3 regions of the Micromonospora sp. NPDC047521 genome follow, and region 3 is predicted to be linked to each of the others. Evidence: predicted binding sites of a transcription regulator. Region 3 holds the regulator's gene; each other region holds the start of a gene.
What was found. Region 3 encodes HrcA, which represses chaperone genes, less so after heat shock. Its sites were predicted from a motif close to GGTTNGCACNCTCNNNNNGAGNGTGCNAACC; they were not measured.
Positions count from the first base shown of each region.

Region 1: a site for HrcA is predicted at 4,751-4,781, ahead of groES (co-chaperone GroES). Genes of this name have one in related genera too.
Region 2: a site for HrcA is predicted at 2,509-2,539, ahead of groL (chaperonin GroEL). Genes of this name have one in related genera too.

Region 1 is NZ_JBVJGN010000010.1:52,697-60,412, forward strand. It holds gene ACZ6N8_RS21590 (helix-turn-helix transcriptional regulator) at 1-86, opposite strand, end outside; gene ACZ6N8_RS21595 (WhiB family transcriptional regulator) at 339-722, shown strand; gene ACZ6N8_RS21600 (sulfite oxidase) at 804-2,465, opposite strand; gene groL (chaperonin GroEL) at 2,592-4,232, opposite strand; gene groES (co-chaperone GroES) at 4,303-4,617, opposite strand; gene ACZ6N8_RS21615 (THUMP-like domain-containing protein) at 4,877-6,073, shown strand; gene ybaK (Cys-tRNA(Pro) deacylase) at 6,083-6,562, shown strand; gene ACZ6N8_RS21625 (sugar ABC transporter substrate-binding protein) at 6,741-7,716, shown strand, end outside.
Region 2 is NZ_JBVJGN010000006.1:275,361-283,076, reverse strand. It holds gene ACZ6N8_RS16345 (GNAT family N-acetyltransferase) at 1-309, shown strand, start outside; gene ACZ6N8_RS16340 (hypothetical protein) at 388-633, shown strand; gene groL (chaperonin GroEL) at 692-2,314, opposite strand; gene ACZ6N8_RS16330 (YciC family protein) at 2,587-3,684, opposite strand; gene ACZ6N8_RS16325 (cold-shock protein) at 3,766-3,966, opposite strand; gene ACZ6N8_RS16320 (GNAT family N-acetyltransferase) at 4,238-4,768, shown strand; gene paaN (phenylacetic acid degradation protein PaaN) at 4,923-6,596, opposite strand; gene ACZ6N8_RS16310 (GNAT family N-acetyltransferase) at 6,697-7,716, opposite strand.
Region 3 is NZ_JBVJGN010000003.1:70,148-77,863, reverse strand. It holds gene ACZ6N8_RS07950 (SDR family NAD(P)-dependent oxidoreductase) at 1-553, shown strand, start outside; gene ppk2 (polyphosphate kinase 2) at 612-1,523, shown strand; gene ACZ6N8_RS07940 (16S rRNA (uracil(1498)-N(3))-methyltransferase) at 1,528-2,262, opposite strand; gene dnaJ (molecular chaperone DnaJ) at 2,264-3,409, opposite strand; gene hrcA (heat-inducible transcriptional repressor HrcA) at 3,483-4,505, opposite strand; gene ACZ6N8_RS07925 (DUF4870 domain-containing protein) at 4,733-5,374, shown strand; gene hemW (radical SAM family heme chaperone HemW) at 5,441-6,664, opposite strand; gene ACZ6N8_RS07915 (enoyl-CoA hydratase-related protein) at 6,684-7,493, shown strand; gene ACZ6N8_RS07910 (SDR family NAD(P)-dependent oxidoreductase) at 7,549-7,716, opposite strand, start outside.

The DNA.
Region 1 (7,716 bases), on a different contig from region 3:
ATCGCGGACAACCCCAGCCGCGCGGCAGCAGATGTCAGATGCTGGGCCGCGAGCGGTGTCCGAACGCACACAAGAACGGTACGCACTGTGGTCTCCTCTCCGCCCACGAGCAGACCATGACGAGGTCGGCTGGGGAGGGGGTTCCCGGCAATCCTTCGAACTTTTCCGACAGATAGGGCAAAAGCCGCAAGTTCCGGGACGTTCTCGATCACACACGTGTGAGTCGGTGGCGGCCCGGGTACCGGGAAGTCCAGGCCGGGAACGGTGCGCCTGCGCGGCCCGCCGCCCGGAAGCCGGCCACAAGGACCTCGCGGTGCCGCGCGGGAGGAGGGGTGCTGATGTCGAACGTACGTAGACTGCCCGGACCCATCGTCGATCTCTGGGACTGGCAGCGGCTCGGTGCCTGTCGAGGGCGCGACAGCGCCCAGTTCTTCCACCCCGACGGTGAGCGAGGCTCCTCCCGACTCCGTCGCGAATCCTCCGCCAAGGCCGTCTGCCGGGCCTGCCCGGTCCGCGCCGAGTGCGCCGCGCACGCGCTGTCGGTGCGCGAGCCGTACGGCGTGTGGGGCGGCTTCAGCGAGTCGGAGCGGCTGCGGCTGCTCGCCGTCGGCTGGGAGGACCTCGCCGACCGCCGGCAGGCCCGGGTGGACGTGGCCCGGCTGGAGGCCCGACTCGGCCGCCCGCACAAGTCCACGGTCCCGGCCCAGCGCAACGTCGCCTGACCGCACACACCCAACACCCACGAAACCGCGCCCCGCTCTCGGGGCGCGGTTTCGCGTCCCCTCCCAGCCGGGACGTGGGGGTCAGCGAACCGTGACCGTGACCGTGTGCCAGCCGGTGGCGCCGTCCGGGACGACGCCCTGCCTCCGCTCGGTCTGCGTCTCACCAGTCGCGTCGGTCGCCCGGACCTGGAGGCGGTGCTCGCCCGGCGTGGCGTCCCAGCGCCACGACCACTGCACCCAGGTGTCCACCGACACCGTCGGGGCCAGTTCCGCCTCCTGCCAGGGCCCGCCGTCGACGCGTACCTCGACCCGGCGGATGCCCCGGTGCTGCGCCCACGCCACCCCGGCCACGGTGACCGGGCCGGTGGTCAGCCGGTTGCGCGCGCGGGGAGCGTCGATCCGCGACTGGGTCTTGATCGGCCCCTCGACGGACCAGCCCCGCGGCACCCAGTACGCGTCGAAGTCGGCGAACCGGGTCAGCTCCAGCTCGGTGACCCACTTGCAGGCCGACACGTAGCCGTAGAGGCCGGGCACCACCATCCGGACCGGGAAGCCGTGCTCGACCGGCAGCGGCTCGCCGTTCATGCCGATCGCCAGCAGGGCGTCCCGGCCGTCGCGCAGGGCGGCCGTGGGAGTGCCGCAGGTCCAGCCGTCGACCGACCGGCCGACGACCTGGTCGGCGTCGTCCTCCGGGCCGGCCTCGTCGAGCAGCTCCCGCAGGGGTACGCCGAGCCAGCGGGCGTTTCCGATCAGGTCCCCACCCACCTCGTTGGAGACGCAGGCCAGCGTGACGTACCGCTCGACCAGCGGCCGGGCCAGCAGGTCGGCGTAGCTGTAGGTGCGCTCGGTACGGACCCGCCCGTGGATCCGCAACCGCCAGGTGTCCGGGTCCACCTGCGGCACCACCAGGGCGTTGTCGATCCGGTAGAACCCGAAGTTCGGGGTGACGTACGGCGCGAGCTGGGCCAGCGAGAGGTCCGCGCCCGCCGGAACGGCAGGTGCGGGGGCGACCGGAGCGGGCAGCCGGATCGCGTCCCGGGCGGCCGACACGCCGCGCCGCCCGGCCAGCCAACGACCGCCGAGACCGGCCACCGTGGCGGTGCCGAGAAGCACCCCGGCGCCGGTGAGGAACCGCCGACGCGACTCCGGGTCGGCTACCTCGCCCGGCGCCCGCCCGCTCGACACGTCCGGCTCCGGAGGCGCGGCCGGAGTCACCGGCACCGGCAGGTCGTCGGACGTCGCCGGGCCGGCCGGCGACACCGGCGCCTGCGACGTGGTCGGTGCCGGCGGGGACCAGGGCCAGGGGTTCAGCTCCAGCGGGCCGGCGATGAACAGCCAGAGCACCACGGCACCCAGACCACCGCCGACAAGCGACGGCAGCGCGTCGAAGACGTCCGCGCCGGGACGGGTCACCGCGGCGGCCACGCCGACGGCGGCGAACGCCGCGATCCCGGCCAGGCCGAGAGCCAACCGGCGTACCGCAAGCATCCCGAACAGCGCGGCGAACGCGCCGAGCAGCACCGCCGTACCGACCAGCAGGGCGATCTTGTCGGCGGTGCCGAAGAGGTCGATGGCGAACTGCTTCACCGACTCGGGGACGGCGTCGACGACCACCCCGCCGACCGCGACGAGCGGCGCCGACCGGGGGCCGGTCAGCACCGCCACCGGCTCGGCGATCCCGATCGCGACGGCGGCAGCGGTCACTCCGGCCAGCGCGGCGTACCGCCGTGACGTGGTGCTCATCGGCCCAGTGTGCGCGATCATTCCGCCGCGTCGCCAACCACGTCAGCGCTCGGTAATGACCTCGTACGACGAGCCGGGGCACACCGTCTTACGACGGTGTGCCCCGGGACGGGTGTCGCTACCGGGTCAGAAGCCCGGGCCGTGCTGGTGGCCGTGACCGTGGCCGTGCCCGCCGGCGGCGGCCGGTTCGGCCTGCTCCGGCTTCTCCACCACGAGGCTCTCCGTGGTGAGCAGCAGGCCGGCGATCGAGGCGGCGTTGGTGACCGCGTTGCGGGTCACCTTCACCGGGTCGATGATGCCGGCCTTGACCAGGTCGACGTACTCGCCGGTGGCGGCGTCGAGGCCGTTGCCCCACTGCATGTCGGCGACCTTCTGGGTCACGACGTAGCCGTCGTGACCGGCGTTCTGCGCGATCCAGCGCAGCGGCTCGACGAGCGACTTGCGCACGATCGAGACACCGACCTTCTCGTCACCGGTGAAGCCCAGGTCGTCGTCGAGCACCGGGAGGATCTGCACCAGGGCGGCGCCGCCGCCGGGCACGGTGCCCTCCTCGACCGCGGCCTTGGTCGCCGCGATGGCGTCCTCGATGCGGTGCTTGCGCTCCTTCATCTCGACCTCGGTCGCCGCACCCACCTTGATCACGGCGATGCCGCCGGAGAGTTTCGCCAGCCGCTCGGCCAGCTTCTCCCGGTCCCAGTCGGAGTCGGAGGCCTCGATCTCCTTGCGGATCTGGGCCACCCGGTCGGCGACGTCGGCCTTCTGGCCGCCGCCGTCGACGATCGTGGTGTTCTCCTTGTCGACCACGACGCGCCGGGCGGTGCCGAGCACCTCCAGGCCGACCTGGTCGAGCTTGTAGCCCAGCTCCGGGGCGACCAGCTCGGCGCCCGTGGAGATCGCGATGTCCTGGAGCATGGCCTTGCGGCGGTCACCGAAGCCCGGCGCCTTGACCGCGCAGACCTTGAGGGTCTTGCGCAGCGAGTTGACCACCAGGGTGGACAGCGCCTGGCCGTCCACGTCCTCGGCGATGATCAGCAGCGGCTTGCTGTTCTGCAGGACCTTCTCCAGCAGCGGCAGCAGCTCCTCGATCGCCGAGATCTTCTGGGTGGTGACCAGGATGTACGCGTCCTCCAGGACGGACTCCTGACCCTCCAGGTCGGTGACGAAGTTCGGCGAGATGAAGCCCTTGTCGAACTGGAGACCCTCGGTCACGTCCAGTTCGGTGGTGAGCATCGAGCCCTCCTCGACGGTGATGACACCGTCTCGGCCGACCCGCTCCATCGCCTCGGCGATCAGGTCGCCGATGGTGGCGTCCTGCGCGGAGATCGTCGCCACGTTCGAGATCGAGTCCTTGTCGGCGACCTCCACGGCCCGGCCGAGCAGCGCCTCGGAGACCTTGGCGGCCGCCGCGTCGATGCCCCGCTTGAGGCCGGCCGGGTTGGTCCCGGCGGTCACGTTGCGCAGACCCTCGCGAACCATCGCCTGGGCCAGCACGGTGGCGGTGGTGGTGCCGTCGCCGGCGACGTCGTTGGTCTTGGTCGCCACCTCCTTGACCAGCTGCGCACCGAGGTTCTCGTAGGGGTTGGTGAGCTCGATCTCCTTGGCGATGGTCACACCATCGTTGGTGATCGTCGGCGCACCGAATTTCTTGTCCAGGACGACGTTGCGCCCGCGCGGGCCGAGGGTGACCTTGACCGCGTCCGCGAGGGCGTTGACACCGTGCTCCAGCAGGTGCCGGGCGTCGTCCGAGAAGCTCAGGATCTTCGCCATGAATGTCCCTTCGAAGCGCCATTGCCCCGGCCCGGCGAGCCGGACCGGGGCAGTGGCACTGATCGGTTGCTTACTTCTCGATGACCGCGAGGACGTCGCGGGCGGAGAGCACCAGGTACTCCTCGCCGGCGTACTTGACCTCGGTGCCGCCGTACTTCGAGTAGAGGACGGTGTCGCCGACCTGGACGTCAACCGGAACCCGGTTGCCGTTGTCGTCGACGCGCCCCGGGCCCACAGCGAGGACGGTGCCCTCCTGCGGCTTCTCCTTGGCGGTGTCGGGGATCACGATGCCCGACGCCGTGGTGGTCTCAGCCTCGTTCGCCTGGACCACGATGCGGTCCTCGAGCGGCTTGATCGCAACCTTGGTCGCGGTAGTCACGGGCATACCCTCCTGGGGTACTGGTTTCGTTGCTGGCCAGCGGGGCTGACCAGCGTCAATCTGCCTCATGCCACCGGGCGGGGCCGTCGTCGCGGGTGCCGGTCCGCCTGGCGTGCGCACCCGGGTCGCGAGACCCGGAAGCTGGCACCCTCAGGGTGAGAGTGCTAATCGCAGGTTATTCCGTGGCTAGCACTCCGTCAAGGAGAGTGCCAGCGAGTCGCGCCCCGCCAGCCCGGATTTTCCCCTCGACCGGGAGAATGTCGAGGTGGATCTCGACCAGCTGGCGGCGCTGCGTACCCCCGAGGGGTCGGCCGCGCTCACGGCGGCGGCCAGGCTGGCCGGCGGCGACCCGCTGGCTGCGGCGTCGGCGCTGCGCGCGGCCGGGGTGCCTCCGGCGCTGGCCGCGACGGCGCTCACCCAGGCCGAGCTGCGCCACCGGGCGGTCGGCAAGTTCGGTACCGCCGCCGCGGGGATGTTCCTCACCCGCGCCGGGCTGGAGCAGGCCACCCGCCTGGTGGTCGCCGACCGCCGGGCCGCCCGGCTGGCCGCCGGCGGCGTCCACGCCCTGGCCGACCTCGGCTGCGGCCTCGGCGCGGACGCGCTTGCCGCCGCCCGCGCCGGCATCCGGGTGTACGGAGTGGAGGCCGACCCGGTGACCGCCGCGATGGCCGCCGCAAACGCCGAGGCGGCCGGACTGGCCGACCTGTTCACAGTCGAGTGCGGCGACGCCACAGCGTTCGACGTCTCCCGGGTCGACGGCGTCTTCTGCGACCCGGCCCGGCGCACCACCGGGACCGGCCGTCGGATCTTCGACCCGCGCGCCTACTCGCCGCCGTGGGACTTCGTCACCGGACTGGCCGGGCGGGTGCCGCGCACCGTGGTGAAGGTGGCTCCGGGCCTGGACCACACGCTCATCCCCGCCGGCGCGGAGGCGGAGTGGGTAGGCGTGGACGGCGACCTGGTCGAGGCCGCGCTCTGGTGCGGTGAACTGGCCGAGGTGCAGCGCCGCGCCACCCTGTACCGTCGGGAGGGTGACGAGATCCGCCGTCACCAGCTCACCGGCTCGGGCGCCACCGAGGCGCCGGTCGGGCCGCCGCGCCGCTACCTGTACGACCCGGACCCGGCGGTGGTCCGCGCGCACCTCGTCGCCGAGCTGGCCGGCGAGCTGGACGCCACCCTGGCCGACCCGAGCATCGCCTACCTCTACGCCGACCACCCGATCCGCACCCCGTACGCCCGCTGCCTGGAGATCACGGACGTGCTGCCGTTCTCGCTCAAGCGACTGCGCGCACTGCTGCGGGATCGCCGGGTGGGCCGGGTGGAGATCCTCAAGCGGGGTTCGGCGCTCACCCCGGAGCAGCTGCGGCGGGACCTGCGGCTGGCCGGCGACCAGGCGGCGAGTCTGGTGCTCACCCGGATCGCCGGGGCACCGACGGTGCTGATCGGCCGACCTGTCGATTAGGTTCGGAGTGTGGCGGGACCTGGCACTCCGGCAACGGCACTACTGGTCAAGCGTGGGATCACGCACCGCACCCACCCCTACCGGGTGGCCCCTGACGCACCGAACTACGGCGCGCTGGTGGCGGCGGCGCTCGACGTGGCCCCCGAGCGGGTGTTCAAGTCGCTGGTGACAGACGTGGACGGCGCGCTCACCGTGGCGGTCGTTCCGGTCACCGGCGAGCTGGACCTCAAGGCGCTCGCCGCGGCGGTCGGCGGCAAGCGCGCGGCGCTGGCCGACCGGACGGTCGCCGAGCGGGCCACCGGCTATGTACGGGGCGGGATCAGCCCGCTCGGGCAGCGGCGGCGACTGCCCACTGTGCTCGACGACTCCGCACTGGACCTGCCGACGATCTACGTCTCCGCAGGCCGGCGCGGTCTTCAACTCGAACTGTCGACGGCCGATCTGGTGGCGCTGACCGACGCCCGTACCGCGCCGTTGCAGGCCCGCTGACCGCTGCCGTTACATCGGCCTTCCGTGGGATGTTCGGGGAGTAACAGTTGCGTTGCTGAATTGTTATCGCTCCCAACAAACTTGGCACCTACGCGGTCTTGTGGACGAGGTGTGACGCGAAATACGTTGCCGGACACAACAAAACAACACCTCCCCCACCTCCGAAAGGACCCTGCACATGCGTAAGGGGATCCTCACCATCGCCGCCGTGGGCCTGCTCGCGACCGGCGGCCTGACTGCTTGCAACGACGACTCCAGCCCCGAATCGGGCGGCTCCGCCAAGACCCCCAAGATCGGCGTGATCCTTCCGGACAGCAAGTCCTCCGCCCGCTGGGAGACCGCGGACCGACGCTTCCTGGAGGAGGCGTTCAAGTCCGCCGGTGTGCAGTACGACATCCAGAACGCCCAGAACGACAAGACCGCCTTCCAGACCATCGCCGACCAGATGATCACCAGCGGCGTCACCGCTCTCATGATCGTCAACCTGGACTCCGGCACCGGCAAGGCCGTGCTCGACAAGGCCAAGTCGCAGGGCGTCGCCACCATCGACTACGACCGCCTCACGCTGGGCGGCTCGGCCCAGTACTACGTCAGCTTCGACAACGAGACCGTCGGCAAGCTCCAGGGCGAGGGTCTGTCGAAGTGCCTGACCGACAAGGGCGTCAAGAACCCGGTCGTGGCGTACCTGAACGGCTCCCCCACCGACAACAACGCCACCCTGTTCAAGGCCGGCTACGACTCGGTGCTCAAGCCGAAGTTCGAGAGCAAGGAATACACCAAGGGCCCCGAGGACTCCGTGCCCGCGTGGGACAACGCGCAGGCCACGACGATCTTCGAGCAGCAGCTCACCACGGCCAAGGGCAAGATCGACGGCGTGCTGGCCGCCAACGACGGCCTCGGCAACGCGGCCATCTCGATCCTGAAGAAGAACAACCTCAACGGCAAGGTGCCGGTGACCGGGCAGGACGCCAGCACCGAGGGCCTGCAGAACATCCTCGCCGGCGACCAGTGCATGACCGTCTACAAGGCCGTGCGGGAAGAGGCGAAGGCCGCCTCCGACCTGGCCATCGCCCTGGCCAAGGGCGAGCGGAAGGACACCGGCCAGACGGTGAAGGACCCCGAGGGCGGCCGCGACGTCCCCTCGGTGCTGCTCA
Region 2 (7,716 bases), on a different contig from region 3:
GTGGCCGGTTCGGTGGGCCGTGCGGGGGCCGGGTGTCACCTGGCGGAGAAGGACGGCGAGCTGCTGGGTTTCGCCGCGTACGGGTCGTCGCGGCCGAGCTGGTTCGGGCCGATGGGCACCGCTCCGGCCGCCGAGGGTTCCGGGATCGGCGGGGTGCTGCTGCGTCGCTGCCTGCGCGACCAGCGGGCGCAAGGGCTGGACCGTGCGCAGATCGGCTGGGTGGGGCCGGTGCCGTTCTACTCGGGCAGCGCGGGCGCGCGGATCGAGCGGGTCTTCTTTCTGTACCGGCGGACCCTACCAGCGGCATAAGCGGGCAAATGGGACATAGATTCATTCGCCCGCATCGCCCATCGACCGCCCCCTACCGTTTCGGTAGAGGAGGCAGCCATGACCACGGATGACGACCAGACCGAGGACGGCCCGCCGATCACCTGGAAACCGGTAGGCGAACTGCCAGGCCAACTGTCGTTCGACAGGCTCGACTACGGCGACGCCGAACAACTGGCCGAGATGACCACCGACGCCGAGCCGGCAATCGAGGAGCCGCAGGAGATGGTGGACGCCCCGATCCAACTTCTTCCGCCGTACGACCGGGCGCAGAAGAGGCGTAACCAGCGCCCACTGCCCACCTGACGACGAACGGGGCGGACCGCGTCAGCGGCCCGCCCCGTTCGGTGTGTCGGAACTGGACTCAGAAGTCCATGTCCCCGCCACCCGGGCCAGCCGGGGCAGCCGGGGTCTTCTCCGGCTTGTCCGCGACGACGGCCTCGGTGGTGAGGAAGAGCGCCGCGATGGAAGCGGCGTTCTGCAGCGCCGACCGGGTCACCTTGGCCGGGTCGATGATGCCCGCGGCCAGCAGGTCGACGTACTCGCCGTTGGCGGCGTTGAGGCCGTGACCCGCTTCGAGGTTACGGACCTTCTCCACCACGACGCCGCCCTCGAGGCCGGCGTTGACGGCGATCTGCCGCAGCGGGGCGTCGAGCGCGACCTTGACGATGTTGGCACCGGTGGCCTCGTCGCCGACCAGGTCGAGCTTGTCGAAGGCGGTCTTGCCGGCCTGCACCAGCGCGACGCCACCACCCGGGACGATGCCCTCCTCGACGGCGGCCTTCGCGTTGCGAACGGCGTCCTCGATGCGGTGCTTGCGCTCCTTGAGCTCGACCTCGGTGGCCGCGCCGACCTTGATGACCGCAACGCCGCCGGCCAGCTTGGCCAGCCGCTCCTGCAGCTTCTCGCGGTCGTAGTCGGAGTCGCTCTTGTCGATCTCGGCCCGGATCTGGTTGACCCGGCCCTGGATCTGGTCGGCGTCGCCGGCACCGTCGACGATGGTGGTCTCGTCCTTGGTCACCACGACCTTGCGGGCGCGGCCCAGCATGTCGAGGCCGACGGCGTCCAGCTTGAGGCCGACCTCCTCGCTGATGACCTGGCCACCGGTGAGGATGGCGATGTCGGCGAGCATGGCCTTGCGGCGGTCACCGAAGCCCGGCGCCTTGACGGCGACCGACTTGAAGGTGCCCCGGACCTTGTTGACAACCAGGGTGGCCAGGGCCTCGCCCTCGATGTCCTCGGCGATGATCAGCAGCGGCTTGCCCGACTGCATGACCTTCTCCAGGATCGGGAGCAGGTCCTTGACCGACGAGATCTTGCTGTTGACGATCAGGAGGTAGGGGTCGTCGAAGACGGCCTCCATGCGCTCCGGGTCGGTCATGAAGTAGGCCGAGATGTAGCCCTTGTCGAAGCGCATACCCTCGGTGAGCTCCAGCTCCAGCCCGAAGGTGTTGCTCTCCTCGACGGTGATGACGCCTTCCTTGCCGACCTTGTCCATCGCCTCGGCGATGATCTCGCCGACGGTGCTGTCGCCAGCGGAGATGGAGGCGGTGGAGGCGATCTGCTCCTTGGTCTCGACGTCCTTGGCGAGCTTGGACAGCTCCTCCGAGACGCTCGCGACCGCGGCCTCGATGCCCCGCTTCAGGGCCATCGGGTTGGCGCCGGCAGCCACGTTGCGCAGGCCCTCGCGAACCAGGGCCTGGGCCAGGACGGTCGCCGTCGTCGTGCCGTCACCGGCAACGTCGTCGGTCTTCTTCGCGACCTCCTTGACCAGCTCGGCGCCGATCTTCTCGTACGGGTCCTCGAGCTCGATCTCCTTGGCGATGCTCACACCATCGTTGGTGATGGTGGGGGCACCCCACTTCTTCTCGAGCACGACGTTGCGGCCCTTGGGGCCGAGGGTCACCTTTACGGCGTCAGCGAGCTGGTTCATGCCCCGCTCGAGGCCGCGGCGCGCCTCTTCGTCGAACGCGATCATCTTGGCCATACGGCGTTGTCCTCCTGGACACTCACGGGCCACCCGAGATGTGTGCCCCGGATGGGCCGCCTGGTGTACGCACCTTGGGACGTCGCCACCTGGCGACGACGACGTCCTTCGGCCGGGCCGGATAGCCCGCGACGACCGGCCATGTGCCGCCCCGGCGTCTCCACGCCGGTGCAACCTGGCCCCACCGTCCCGACCATTGGCACTCACGGTATGCGAGTGCCAATGACTTGTTTAGCACTCTCCCCTGCCGAGTGCAAGCACGATGGTGCGGCTCAGCCGAGTTCCGCGGCCAGTCCGGTGCTGTTCACCGGCGCCTCATGCGCCCGCTGCTCGGCGTACGTGACGAGCAGACCGATCAACTGGGCGAGGTGCGCCGGCAGGGCCAGCACGGCCGAGACGGCGAGGACCACGACGATGCCGACAGCGGTGCCGGGCGACGAGAGCGGGTCCGTACCCAGCGGGACGGACAGGATCGACTCCAGCACCGACGGGACCACCGTGGCCACGATCACCACCGCGACGACGAGCGCCACCCGACCGAGCAGCAGACCGAGCCGGTCGTGGAACATCCGGAACGACCTGCCGATCGGGTTCTGCCGCTCGAACAGGTAGATCGGGCCGGCCATGCTCAACGCGAACGCCAGGTAGATGCCCGGCAGCACGCAGAAGCAGAACCCCACCCCGATCAGCAGACTGATCAACAGCGTCCAGCCCCAGAGCCCGAGCGCCCGCCGTGCGCCGTACCGCAGCGCCGGCCCCAACTCGGCGGACTCCCCCGCCGCCTGGCGGGTGATCACCCAGGTCCCGGCGGCCCACCCGATGGCCTGCACCAGCCCGATCAGCAGGCTGCCGCCGATCAGCACGGCCAGGAGGGTCACCAGGTCCGTGACGAACGTCTCCGGCAGGCTGGACGGTGACTCAGCCTGTGCCTCCCAGCGCGCCGACGGGTCCACACCGAGGGAGAGCACCGAGAGTACGGCGGCAGGCGCCACCTGGGTGAGCAGCATGATGGGCACCAGCAGCCGCCACCCCCGACGCAGCGCCGCCCCGCACCTGGCGGACCAGCCGCCGAGACCGGCGCCGGGCGGGGTGACCAGGGCGTCGTTCGGGTCGAACCCGTGACCCGGCGGGTACCACCCGACGGGCGACCCGGGATACCAGGACTGCCCCGGGTAGGGGCCGGCGCCCGGCGGGAAGCCGCCGGTGGGCGGGAACACCCACTGGGCGGGCGCTGCGGGCGTACCCCAGCCGCCCTGCGCGGGGTCCCAGCCCGGCGGCGGGCCGGCCTGGCCGCCGGTTGCGCCCGGGTCGGACGGGCCCGGCTCCCCCGGCCCGGGAGGCGGGGTGGTCGGGGGCGGCTGGTCGGTCATGAACCCTCCTCAGCATCGGCTGGAACGGTTCACGATCTTCCCGGGTACGTGCCCGCACCGCAGCCCGCGACGCGCGGGAAATCAGACGACGCGTACGTGCTCGGCCTGTGGGCCCTTCTGGCCCTGTGCGATCTCGAACTCCACCCGCTGACCGTCGTCCAACGCCTTGTAGCCGTCCATCTCGATCGCGGAGAAGTGGACGAACACGTCCTGACCGCCGTCGACGGCGATGAAGCCGTAGCCCTTCTCGGCGTTGAACCATTTCACGGTGCCCTGTGCCACGGTGCACTTCCTCACTCTGCGCGGCGTTACCTGCCCCGGCGCGCGGCGTGACCGGGCGCCTGTGGACCACCGCTCGGCGATCGATGACGGCCGCTGAAACGGGTGACCGAAATCGCACGCTACACGAGGAGTGACGGCCGCGCACGACCACAAATCGGGCATGGTCCAGGGCGCGCCGACGGCGTCGCCGAGCCCCGGTTTTCCGGGGCAGAGCATCCATGTCCGTGGTTGTCGCCGAAAACCGCTTCCGGCCCTGTGATAGGCATGCGGCATGACCACCGACACGGGCTCGCCCGCCCTGCGGCAGGCGCAGATCCGCCGGGTCCGGCCGCAGGACGCCGCCCGGATGCGGGCGCTGCGCCTGGAGATGCTCGCCGACGCGCCGCTGGCCTTCCTGGAGACGATCGCCGACGCGGCCGCCCGCTCGCACGCCGAGTACGCGGCGCGGGTCGCGTACACCTCGCGGGGCGCGGAGACGGCACAGTTCGTGGCGGATCCGGGTGGCCGGTTCGTCGGGCACGCCGGAGGAACGGCGGCGCCCCGCGAGGCCGGGCTGACAGTCATCTACGCGGTCTACGTCACGCCGCCGTGGCGCGGCAGCGGCCTGCTCGGTGAGCTGATCGACGAGGTGGCCGCCTGGTCGAGGGCGTGCGGTCGACCAGAGCTGCTGCTGGAGGTGGTGGTCGGCAACAACCGCGCCTACCGCGCCTACCAGCGGCTGGGCTTCGAGGACACCGGCGTACGGGTCCCCCACCCCACGATCCCCGCCCTGACCGAACTACAGATGCGCCGCCCCGCCTAATTCCCAGGGCAGAACCCCGGTGATGCCCCCACAAAGGCCGGCACCGTCGCGACCACCGTGCCGACAAAGGGTTTCCGGGGCAGCCCGACCCGCGCAGGGATCAAGCCTGACCGCCCGGAGCGGGTCGGGCTGCCCCGGAAACCCCGAACCGCGACTAAACGTGCCGCCGAGACTGCACGATCCGGAACCGGTTGGCCACGTAAGCCCCGTCGGTCAGCGCCGAGTTGGCTGCCGCGTTGGCGCCACTGCCGTGGAAGTCGGAGAACGCCGCCGACTGGTTCACGAACACCCCGCCGGTCAGGTTGCAGGACAGGTGCACCCCGACCTCGACGGCGATCGCCTCGGTCGCGTCCAGCACCGACTCGTCGGTGGAGTAGACACCAGCGGTGAGCGCACCCTTCTCGCCGACGGTCCGGCGCAGCAGCTCCAGGCTGTGGGCTGTGGAGTCGGTGGCGATGGCGAAGGAGATCGGCCCGAACCACTCCCGGCCGTACGTCTCCGCGTCGTCGGCGGTCAACTTCACGATCGTCGGGGTACGCACCACCGCGTCGGCGTACGACGGGTGGGCCACGGCGCGCGACTCCAGCACCGGCTCGCCCACCTTGGTCACGTCGGAGAGCCGTTCCAGCACCCCGTCGTTGACGATGGCGCCGGTCAGCTCGACGCCCCGGGCGGGGTCAGCGGTCAGCTTGCCTACCGCAGCGGCGATCCCGCCGGCCACCTCGTCGAAGCTCTTGTGCCCCTGGTCCGTCTCGATGCCGCCGGCGGGGATGAGAATGTTCTGCGAGGTGGTGCACATCTGACCGCTGTAGAGGGTCAGGGTGAAGCCGAGGTTGCGGCACATGCCGGCGAAGTCGTCGGTGGAGTCGATGACGACGGTGTTCAGGCCGGCCTTCTCGGTGTAGACAGACGCCTGCCGGGCGTGCGTCTCCAGCCAGTCGCCGTACTCGGTGGAGCCCGTGAAGTCGACGATCTTGACGGACCGGTGCAGGGCGAGGTCGCTGGCGAGCTTCTCACCTGGCGCCTCGGCCGCCAGCAGGATCAGGTTCGGGTCGAACCCGGCCTCGGCGAGCACCTCCCGGGCGTACTTCACCGTGATGGCAAGCGGCAGCACCGCGCGCGGGTGCGGCTTGACGATCACCGGGTTGCCGGTGACCAGCGAAGCGAACAGCCCGGGGTACGAGTTCCAGGTCGGGAAGGTGTTGCAGCCGATCACCAGCGCCACCCCGCGCGGCACCACGTGGAACGTCTTGGTCATCCGCAGCGGGTCGCCCTTGCCGGCGGCCTTCTCCCAGCCGGCCGTCCCCGGGTGCCTGGTCATCTCGGCGTACGCGTACGCCAGCGACTCCAACGCCCGGTCCAGGGCGTGCGCGCCGCCGGCCTGGAAGGCCATCACGAACGCCTGCCCGCTGGTGAACTGCACCGCGTTGGCCAGCTCGAAGATGTGCTTGTGCAGCCGGTCGAGGATCTCCAGGCAGACACCCACCCGGGCCTGCGGGCCGGCGTCACGCCACGCGGGCAGCGCGGCGGAGGCGGCGCGGATCAGCTCGTCGACGCCGGCGTGCGGGTAGCGCACCGCCAGCTCCACCCCGAACGGGCTGGCCTCGGTGGCGACCCGCGCGCCGGTGCCCGGCTGGTCGAGGGGAAAGTCACCACCGAGGTACGCCTCGAAGGCGGCCCTGCCGTCGGCGGCGGCGTTCTCGCCGTACACCCGGGGGCTTGGGGATTCGGGATAGGCGGACCAGTAGCCCCGCTCCGTGATCGCGGTCAGCGCACGGTTGAGGGTGTCGGCGTGCCTGTCGTACAGGGGATGCGGGGTCTCCGTCATGCTCGCCATCATGCCTGAGTCAGGTCCGCGAGCAGTAGCGCGAATGCCCGACAGCGGCGCATGCCTGAGTCAGGTCCGCGAGCAGTAGCACCGATCTCCGTCAGAGGGTCAGCTGCCAGTCGGTCCAGGCGTCCACCGGGCGGAAGCCGAGCTGCTCGTTGATCGCCACCATGTAACTGTTGCTCGCGGCGTTGAAGGTGTCGATGACGCGTACCGCCGGCTCGTGGGTGAGCAGGTGGTGCAGGTTCTCCGCCTTGGCGATGAGGCCGAGCCGATGCCCGCGGTGGGCGGGGTCGACGATGGTGATCTGCTGGTAGGCGTGCCAGTCGGCGTTGGCACCGACGTCGAGCAGGGTCCACGCGACAAGCCGCCCGGACTCCTCGTGCCGCATCCCGAGGTGGTAGCGCCGCCGGCCACGGGCGTCAAGCGACCGTTCGTTTCCCCTGATGCGTTCGGCGTCCACCTGCTCCGGCTCCCACTGCACGTCGCCCATTGGCGCGTCAGTCAGCAACCGGCCGTCGAGGTAGGCGATGTCCGCGACGTACTCCTGCGGGGTGGAGCCCCGCCAGCAGACCGACCGGTAGCCCTCGGCCCGCGGCGTGGCCTCGGCGAGCGCCGCCCGCAACGCGATCCGGTCGATGTCGGCGACCGCGAGACGCCGACGCACCTCGGCAAGCGCGGGCCGGGCACCCGTGGTGGCGGCGAACGCGTCGCCCGCGACGCTTCGGGCCGGCCCGTCGGGCAGCGCGGAGACGGCCATCGCGACGACCCGCTTACGTCCGCGCTCGCGCAGCAGGCGTACCCCGTACTCGTGCAGGGCCCGGCCGACGCCCCGGCGCCGCAGCTCCGGATGCACCGTCAGATCGGCTGTGGCGTTCTCGGTGTTGTCGAGGTAGGGCAGGTCCAGCTGGAGGTAGCCGGCCGGTACGCCGTCCAGGCGGGCCAGCGCCCAGAGCGACTCGGTGCCGGGCATCGGCGTGTGGAACATCGCGTCGAAGCGACGCCGGCAGAACGGCGGAAAGTCCGGCAGGTCCACGTCGTTTGCCGCCGCGCCGATCCGGTACGCCTCGTCGACCGCGGCCCGGTCGGTGCCGTCGAAGGACGCGATCGTGATGCTCAT
Region 3 (7,716 bases):
CGACCGGGCGGCCGAACTGCTCGGCGGGCTCGACGTGCTTGTCAACAACGCCGGGATGTACGGCGACCGGGACGACCCGCACCCGATCTTCGGCGCCACCTACGAGGAGTGGCAGCGGCGCTGGCGGCAGGTGCTGGAGACCAACCTGACCGGCGCCGGCAACGTCACCTGGTGCGCCGCGCAGCACATGCGCGGGCGCGGCGGTCGGATCGTCAACGTCTCGTCCCGGGGCGCGTTCCGGGGCGAGCCCGAGCAGCCGGCGTACGGGGCCAGCAAGGCGGGACTGAACGCCTTGGGCCAGTCCCTCGCGGTGGCACTCGCGCCGTACGGCATCGCGGTGGCCACCGTCGCGCCGGGCTTCGTGGCGACCGACATGGTCACCGAGCATCTGCGCGGCGAGCAGGGCGCGGCGATCCGGGCGCAGAGCCCGTTCGACCGGGTGGCCCGGCCGGAGGAGATCGCCGCCGCCGTGCACTGGCTGGCCTCGCCGCAGGCCGAGTGGGCCTCGGGCACCATCGTCGACCTCAACGGCGCCTCCTACCTGCGCAGCTGACCGGAATCGTCGGCCCGGCGAGGGTGGTTGCCGCCGTCGGCGGGTAAGTGTCTGCGGCATGGCCGACTCCACGCTGCTGGACCTCGCCGCCGACTACCGGGTGGTCGACGGGCACGACGACGATCCGGTCCTGCTCCGCCCCGACGGCACCCCCGTCGAGACGTGGCGTGAGGACTACCCGTACGACGAGCGGATGGACCGCGACGAGTACGACCACCACAAGCGGCTGCTCCAGATCGAGCTGCTCAAGCTCCAGGACTGGATCAAGGAGTCCGGTGAGCGGCTGGTGATCCTGTTCGAGGGCCGGGACGCGGCCGGCAAGGGCGGCACCATCAAACGGTTCATGGAGCACCTCAACCCGCGCGGCGCGTCGGTGGTGGCGCTGGCCAAGCCGGACGAGCGCGAGGCGGGCCAGTGGTACTTCCAGCGGTGGATGGCGCACCTGCCGGCGGCCGGCGAGATGGTGCTGTTCGATCGGTCCTGGTACAACAGGGCCGGCGTCGAGCGGGTGATGGGTTTCTGCACCCGCAAGGAGTACCTGGAGTTCCTACGCCAGGCCCCGGAGCTGGAGCGGATGCTGGTGCGCTCGGGCATCAGGCTTGTCAAGTTCTGGTTCTCGGTGTCGCAGAACGAGCAGCGCACCAGGTTCGCGATCCGCCAGGTGGACCCGGTGCGGCAGTGGAAGCTGTCCCCCATGGACATCGCCTCGCTCGACCGGTGGGACGAGTACACCGAGGCCAAGGAGGCGATGTTCTTCTGGACCGACACGGCCGACGCGCCGTGGACGGTGGTGAAGGGCAACGACAAGAAGCGGGCCCGCATCGAGGCGATGCGGCACGTGCTGCACCGCTTCGACTACACAGGCAAGGACCCCGAGGTGGTCGGCACACCGGACCCGCAGATCATCGGGCCGGCCGGGCTGGACCTGGGGCCGGAGGAAGAGGTGGTGCCGGTCTTCCCGAGGCCCTGAACGGTCACCAGCGGCCGAGGCGGGTGGCGAGCACGCTGAGCGCCGCCACCCCGGCCGTCGAGGTACGCAGCACCGCCGGTCCGAGGCGTACCGGCCGACCACCGGCCTCGCGGAAGGCGGTCAGCTCGGCCGGGGCGATGCCGCCCTCCGGGCCGACCACCAGGACGATCTCCCCGGCGGTGGGCAGCTCGGCTGTGGTCAGCCGCTCCTCGGCCTCCTCGTGCAGCACGAACGCGGCGGCGGCGCCGGCGATCCGGCGGGCCACGGTCGCGGTGGACTCGTCAGGCGCACCGGCCACCACCGGCAGCCACGGCCGGCGGGCCTGCTTCGCGGCCTCTCGGGCGGTGGCCACCCACTTCTCCCGGGCCCGTACGCCCCGGTCACCTCGCCACTGGGCGACCGAGCGGGACGCCGCCCAGGGCACGATCTCGTCCACCCCGACCTCGGTCATCGCCTGCACGGCCAACTCGCCCCGATCGCCCTTGGCGATGCCCTGCACTGTGACGATCCGGGGTACGGGCGCGTCCGCGTACCCCCGGGAGGTGACGGTGACCTCCAGGCTGCCCCGGCCGACGGCGGTGACCACGGCGACGGCCGTGCCTCCCCGCCCGTCGGCGAGCAGCAGCTCCTCGCCGACGCGCAGCCGTTGCACTGTGGCGGCGTGGTGCCCCTCCGGGCCGTCCAGGGTCAGTGCGTCACCGGTGGGCAGCGCCTCGACCAGGAACAGCGGCGCGGACACCTCAGGCGTGCCCGTTGAACGCGTCGCGCATCCGGGAGAAGAAGCCGCCCTGCTTGGACAGCTCGGCGACCTCCTCACCACGGGTCTTGGCGAAGTCGCGAAGCATCTTCTCCTGGTCCGGGTCGAGCTTGGTGGGCGTGCGGACGTCCAGGTGCACGTAGAGGTCGCCCCGGCCGGTGCCGCGCAGGTGCGGCACGCCCCGGGCGCGCAGCCGCAGCGTGCTGGCCGGCTGGGTGCCGGCCTTGACGTCGACGGTCTCCTCGCTGTCAAGCGTCTTGATGGTGAGTCGGGTGCCCAGCGCCGCCGCGGTCATCGGCACGGTGACCCGGCAGTGCAGGTCGTCGCCCTTGCGGGAGTACACGTCGTGCGGGCGCTCGTGGATCTCCACGTACAGGTCGCCGGCGGTGCCGCCACCGGGGCCGACCTCGCCCTGCTGGGCCAGCCGGATCCGCATGCCGTCCTCGACGCCGGCCGGGATCTTGACGGTCAGCGAGCGGCGGGTCCGCACCCGGCCGTCGCCGGCGCAGGTGGGGCAGGGGTGCGGGATGGTGGTGCCGTAGCCCTGGCACACGGTGCACGGGCGGGCCGAGACGACCTGGCCGAGGAAGGTGCGCTGCACCGACTGCACCTCGCCCCGGCCGCCGCACGCCTCGCAGGTGGCCAGGTGGGTGCCGGCGGCCGTGCCGGCGCCGGAGCAGGTGGTGCAGAGCACCGCGGTGTCGACGGTGATCGGCGCCTCGACGCCGAACGCCGTCTCGTGCAGGTCCAGTTCGAGTCGCAGGATCGCGTCGGCGCCCGGCCGGGTACGCGGACGCGGGCCACGGGCGCCACCCGCCGCACCGCCGAAGAACGCGTCCATGATGTCCTGGAAACCGACGAACGGGCCGGCCCCACCGGGACCACCCGGACCGCCTGCGCCACCGCCACCCGGGGCGAGCGGGTCGCCACCCAGGTCGACGATCTGCCGCTTGCGGTCGTCCGAGAGGACCTCGTACGCGGCGTTGATGTCCTTGAACTTCTCCTGAGCCTCCGGGTCCGGATTGACGTCCGGGTGGAACTGGCGCGCCAGCTTGCGGTAGGCGCGCTTGATCTCGTCATCGGAGGCTTCCCGGCTCACACCGAGGATGCCGTAGTAGTCCCTGGCCACTGCGTTCCGTGTCCTCATGTTCGTCTCGCGTTACGCCGACCGGCGGCCGCAGCCGGCCGTCGGCCCTGACTGGTCAGTTCTGGGCCAGCAGCTCGCCCACGTAGCGTGCCACGGCGCGCACCATGGCGATATTGCCGGGGTAGTCCATCCGGGTGGGCCCCAGCACCCCCAGGCCGCCGACGATCGTGGCGCCCGGGCCGTACCCGGTGCTGACCACCGAGGCGGCCCGGAGGTTGTCGAACTCGTTCTCGTCGCCGATCAGCACCCGGGTCGTGCTCGGCTCGGTCTCGCCGATCAGCTTGAGGAGCACCACCTCCTCCTCCAGGGCCTCCAGGATGGGCCGCAGCGAACCCTGGAAGTCGAGCAGGCCGCCCCGGGTGAGGTTGGCGGTGCCGGCCAGCGCGATGCGTTCCTCGTGCCGCTCGACGAGCGTCTCCAGCAGGACTGTGGAGAGCGTGGTCATCGCGGGGCGCAGCTCGGACGACGCCTCCTCGACAAGCGCCTGCACCAGCGGCGGGGTGTCCGACAGGCGGGCGCCGGCGAGCTTCTCGTTCACCAGTCGACGCAGGTCGGTGACGTCGTCGGCGGGCACCGGCCCGGGCAGCTCCACGAGCCGCTGCTCCACCCGACCGGTGTCGGCGATCATGACGAGCATCAGCCGGGTCGTGGAGATCGGCACCAGCTCCAGGTGCCGTACCGAGGAGCGGGCCAGGCTCGGGTACTGCACGACCGCCACCTGCCGGGTCAGCTGGGCGAGCAGCCGTACGGTGCGGTGCACCACGTCGTCGAGGTCGACCGCGCCGACGAGGAAACGCTCGATGGCCCGACGCTCGGCCGGGCTGAGCGGCTTGACCCGGGACAGCCTGTCGACGAAGAGCCGGTAGCCGCGGTCGGTGGGCACCCGCCCCGCACTGGTGTGCGGCTGCCGGATGTAGCCCTCCTCCTCCAGCACGGCCATGTCGTTGCGGACCGTGGCCGGGGAGACCCCGAGCTGGTGCCGCTCGACGAGCGCCTTGCTGCCGACCGGCTCCTGGGTGGAGACGTAGTCCTCGACGATGGCGCGGAGCACGGCGAGCTTTCGGTCGTCGAGACCCATCCTCCGCACCTCCTGTCGCACGTCGGCCGCCGGCGCGACCTCAAGCCGGCGGACCGTCCTGGCACTCGACTGTAACGAGTGCCAGTCTACGTCGGCGCCCCCGCCAGCGCGATGATCAACGACAGCTCGTCGGTGCGGTGCGTACCACCCGGCTCGGTCCGATCGGCCCGGCCGGCGGGCGGTGTCGCTCTGGTGCGGCGTTGCCAACGGCACCTACCGTGACACCCATGACTGAACCTCCTCGCCCTCCCGGAGCGGGAGACCCCGGCAACTATCCGCCGGAGCCGACCTCACCGAGCTCGCCCTCATCGGCCGAGCCACCCACCGCACCACTGTCCGGGGCACCCGGCCCGGGCGGCTATCCCCCGGCCGGTGGCTATCCGCCGCCCACCGGTGACCAACCGCCATCGGGCGGCTACCCTCCGCCGGGTGGCTACCCGCCCGGGGGCTATCCCCCGGCCGGAGGCAACCCCGCTGGCGGCTATCCGACCGGCGGAGCCTACGGCGGCCCCGGTGGCGGCTACGCCAACAACGAGGACAAGACCTGGGCGCTCGTCGCGCACTTCGGCGGGGCCGCCGGGATGATCGTCAGCGGTGGCGTGCTCGGCTGGATCGGCCCGCTGGTGGCGCTGCTGGCCCGGGGCAACCAGTCCCCCACGGTCCGTACGCACGCCGTGGCGGCGCTCAACTTCCAGCTCCTCTGGTCGATCATCGGCCTGGTCGGCTGGGTGCTGTCCTGCATCGTGATCGGGTTCATCCCGGTCGCGGCGGCCGTGATCCTCGGCGCCGTGTTCGGCATCATCGCCGGCATCAAGGCCAACGAGGGGCAGTTCTACCGCTACCCGCTCTCCGCCAGCTTCATCAAGTGACGCCGGGCCGGCCGCTCCCCCGGCCGGCCCGTCGCACGGCTCCGCCGGCCGGGGCTGCACTCCGGCTCAGGGCAGCAGGTCGCGGACCACGGCGTCGGCGAGCAGCCGGCCACGCAGGGTGAGCACCGCCCGACCTGCCGCGTACCTCCGGGCGTCGAGCAGACCGTCGGCCAACGCCCGTTCCGCGCCGGCCCGCCCGGTGGCGTCGAGCACCGCCAGCGGCAGGCCGCTGGCGAGCCGCAGCCGGAGCATGACGTCCTCCATGTGCGCCTCGCCGGGGGTGAGCACCTCCCGGGCCAGGCCGGGCGACGCGCCGGCGGCCAGCCGCTGGGCGTACGCCGAGGGGTGCTTGACGTTCCACCAGCGCACCCCGCCGACGTGGCTGTGCGCCCCCGGTCCCAGCCCCCACCAGTCCGCGCCGGTCCAGTAGAGCAGGTTGTGCCGGCACCGGGCGTCCTCGCCGCTTGCCCAGTTGGAGACCTCGTACCAGGACAGGCCTGCCGCGTCGAGGGCGGCCTCGGCGGCCAGGTAGCGGTCCGCGGCGACGTCGTCACTGGGGTACGCCAGCTCGCCGCGCTTCATCCGGGCGGCGAGCCGGGTGCCGTCCTCGACGATCAGGGCGTACGCGCTGACGTGGTCCACCCCGGCGGCGACGACCTGCTCCAGCGAGGCGGCGAAGTCCTCGGCCCGCTCCCCCGGGGTGCCGTAGATCAGGTCCAGGTTCACGTGCTCGAACCCGGCGTCGCGTGCCTCAAGGGCGGCGGCGGTGGCCCGGCCGGCGCTGTGTCTGCGGTCCAGGATCGCCAGGACCCCCGGGGAGGCGGACTGCATGCCCAGCGAGATCCGGGTGTAGCCGGCGTCGCGCAGCAGCTTCAACGATTCCGGGGTGACCGACTCGGGGTTGGCCTCGGTGGTCACCTCGGCGTCGGCGGCAAGCCCCCAGGTGCTGTCGATGCCGTCGAGGATGCGGGCCAGGTCGTCGGCGGGGAGCAGGGTGGGCGTGCCGCCGCCGACGAAGACCGTGTCGACCCGGGGCGGCGGGGTGTCGCCGAGCACCCGGGCGGCGAGCGCCAGCTCGGCCAGGACGGTGTCGGCGTACCCCTCGCGGCTGGCGCCGCCGCCCAGCTCGGCAGCCGTGTACGTGTTGAAGTCGCAGTAGCCGCAGCGACTGGCACAGAACGGTACGTGGACGTACACCCCGAAACCGCGCTGACCGACCGCGGTGGTGGCGGTGGCGGGCAGCGATCCGTCGACGGGGACGGTCTCACCATCTGGAAGGACGCCGGGCATGGCCACTAGTGTGCCCGGCATGACCTCTCCCGACGTCCTCGTGCGGGTCGCCACGGCCCGCGGGGTGACCACCCTCACCCTGGACAGCCCGCACAACCGCAACGCGCTCTCCACGGCCCTGATGACCCAACTGCTGGCAGGGCTGGCCGACGCCGTCGCCGACGACGCGGTCCGGGCGATCGTGCTCGACCACGCCGGCCCGGTGTTCTGCTCGGGGGCCGACCTGAAGGAGACCGCCGCCGCGTACGCCAGCGGAACCGTCCCCGCCGCGATGCTGGGTGACGTGCTCGCCGCGCTGTGGGACTGCCCGAAGCCGGTGCTGGCGCGGGTGGGCGGTCCGGCGCGGGCCGGTGGGCTGGGTCTGATCGCCGCCGCCGATCTGGCGGTCTGCGCCGACGAGGCGACGTTCGCGTTCACCGAGGTGCGGATCGGGGTGATCCCGGCGGTGATCTCGGCGACCGTGCTGCCCCGGCTGCACCCGCGTGCCGCCGCCGAGTTGTACCTGACCGGGGACACCTTCGACGGGCGGCGGGCCGCCGAGGTCGGCCTGGTCACGGCCTCGGTGCCGGCGGACGGGCTGGACGACGCGGTACGGCGCTACTGCGACTCGCTGGTCCGTGGCGCCCCGGCCGCGCTGGCCGGCGCGAAGGAGCTGCTGCGCCGGCCGGGCACCGCCGAACTGCGCGCCGACCTGGCCCGGCTCTCCGCCCTCTCGACCGGCTTCTTCCTCTCCGACGAGGGGCTCGAGGGGATCATGGCCTTCCGGGAGAAGCGATCGACTCGTTGGGTGGCCGCTCTGGACGCTGGTTCCCCTGATCATTCCGGGTAGGACCACGGCCACCGGGACGCCGCCGCGAGTGGTGGCGTCCCGGTCACCTGTCCGGTCACCAGGCGGTCGCGCCGCCGTCGACCGGGTAGTTCGCCCCGGTGATGTACGACGCCCGGTCGGACGCCAGGAAGACCACCAGCTCGGCGACCTCCTCGGGGCGGGCGAACCGCTTGAGGAGCGTCTTGCTGGTGATCGCGTCCCGGGCCGCCTGGTTGTCGCCGAG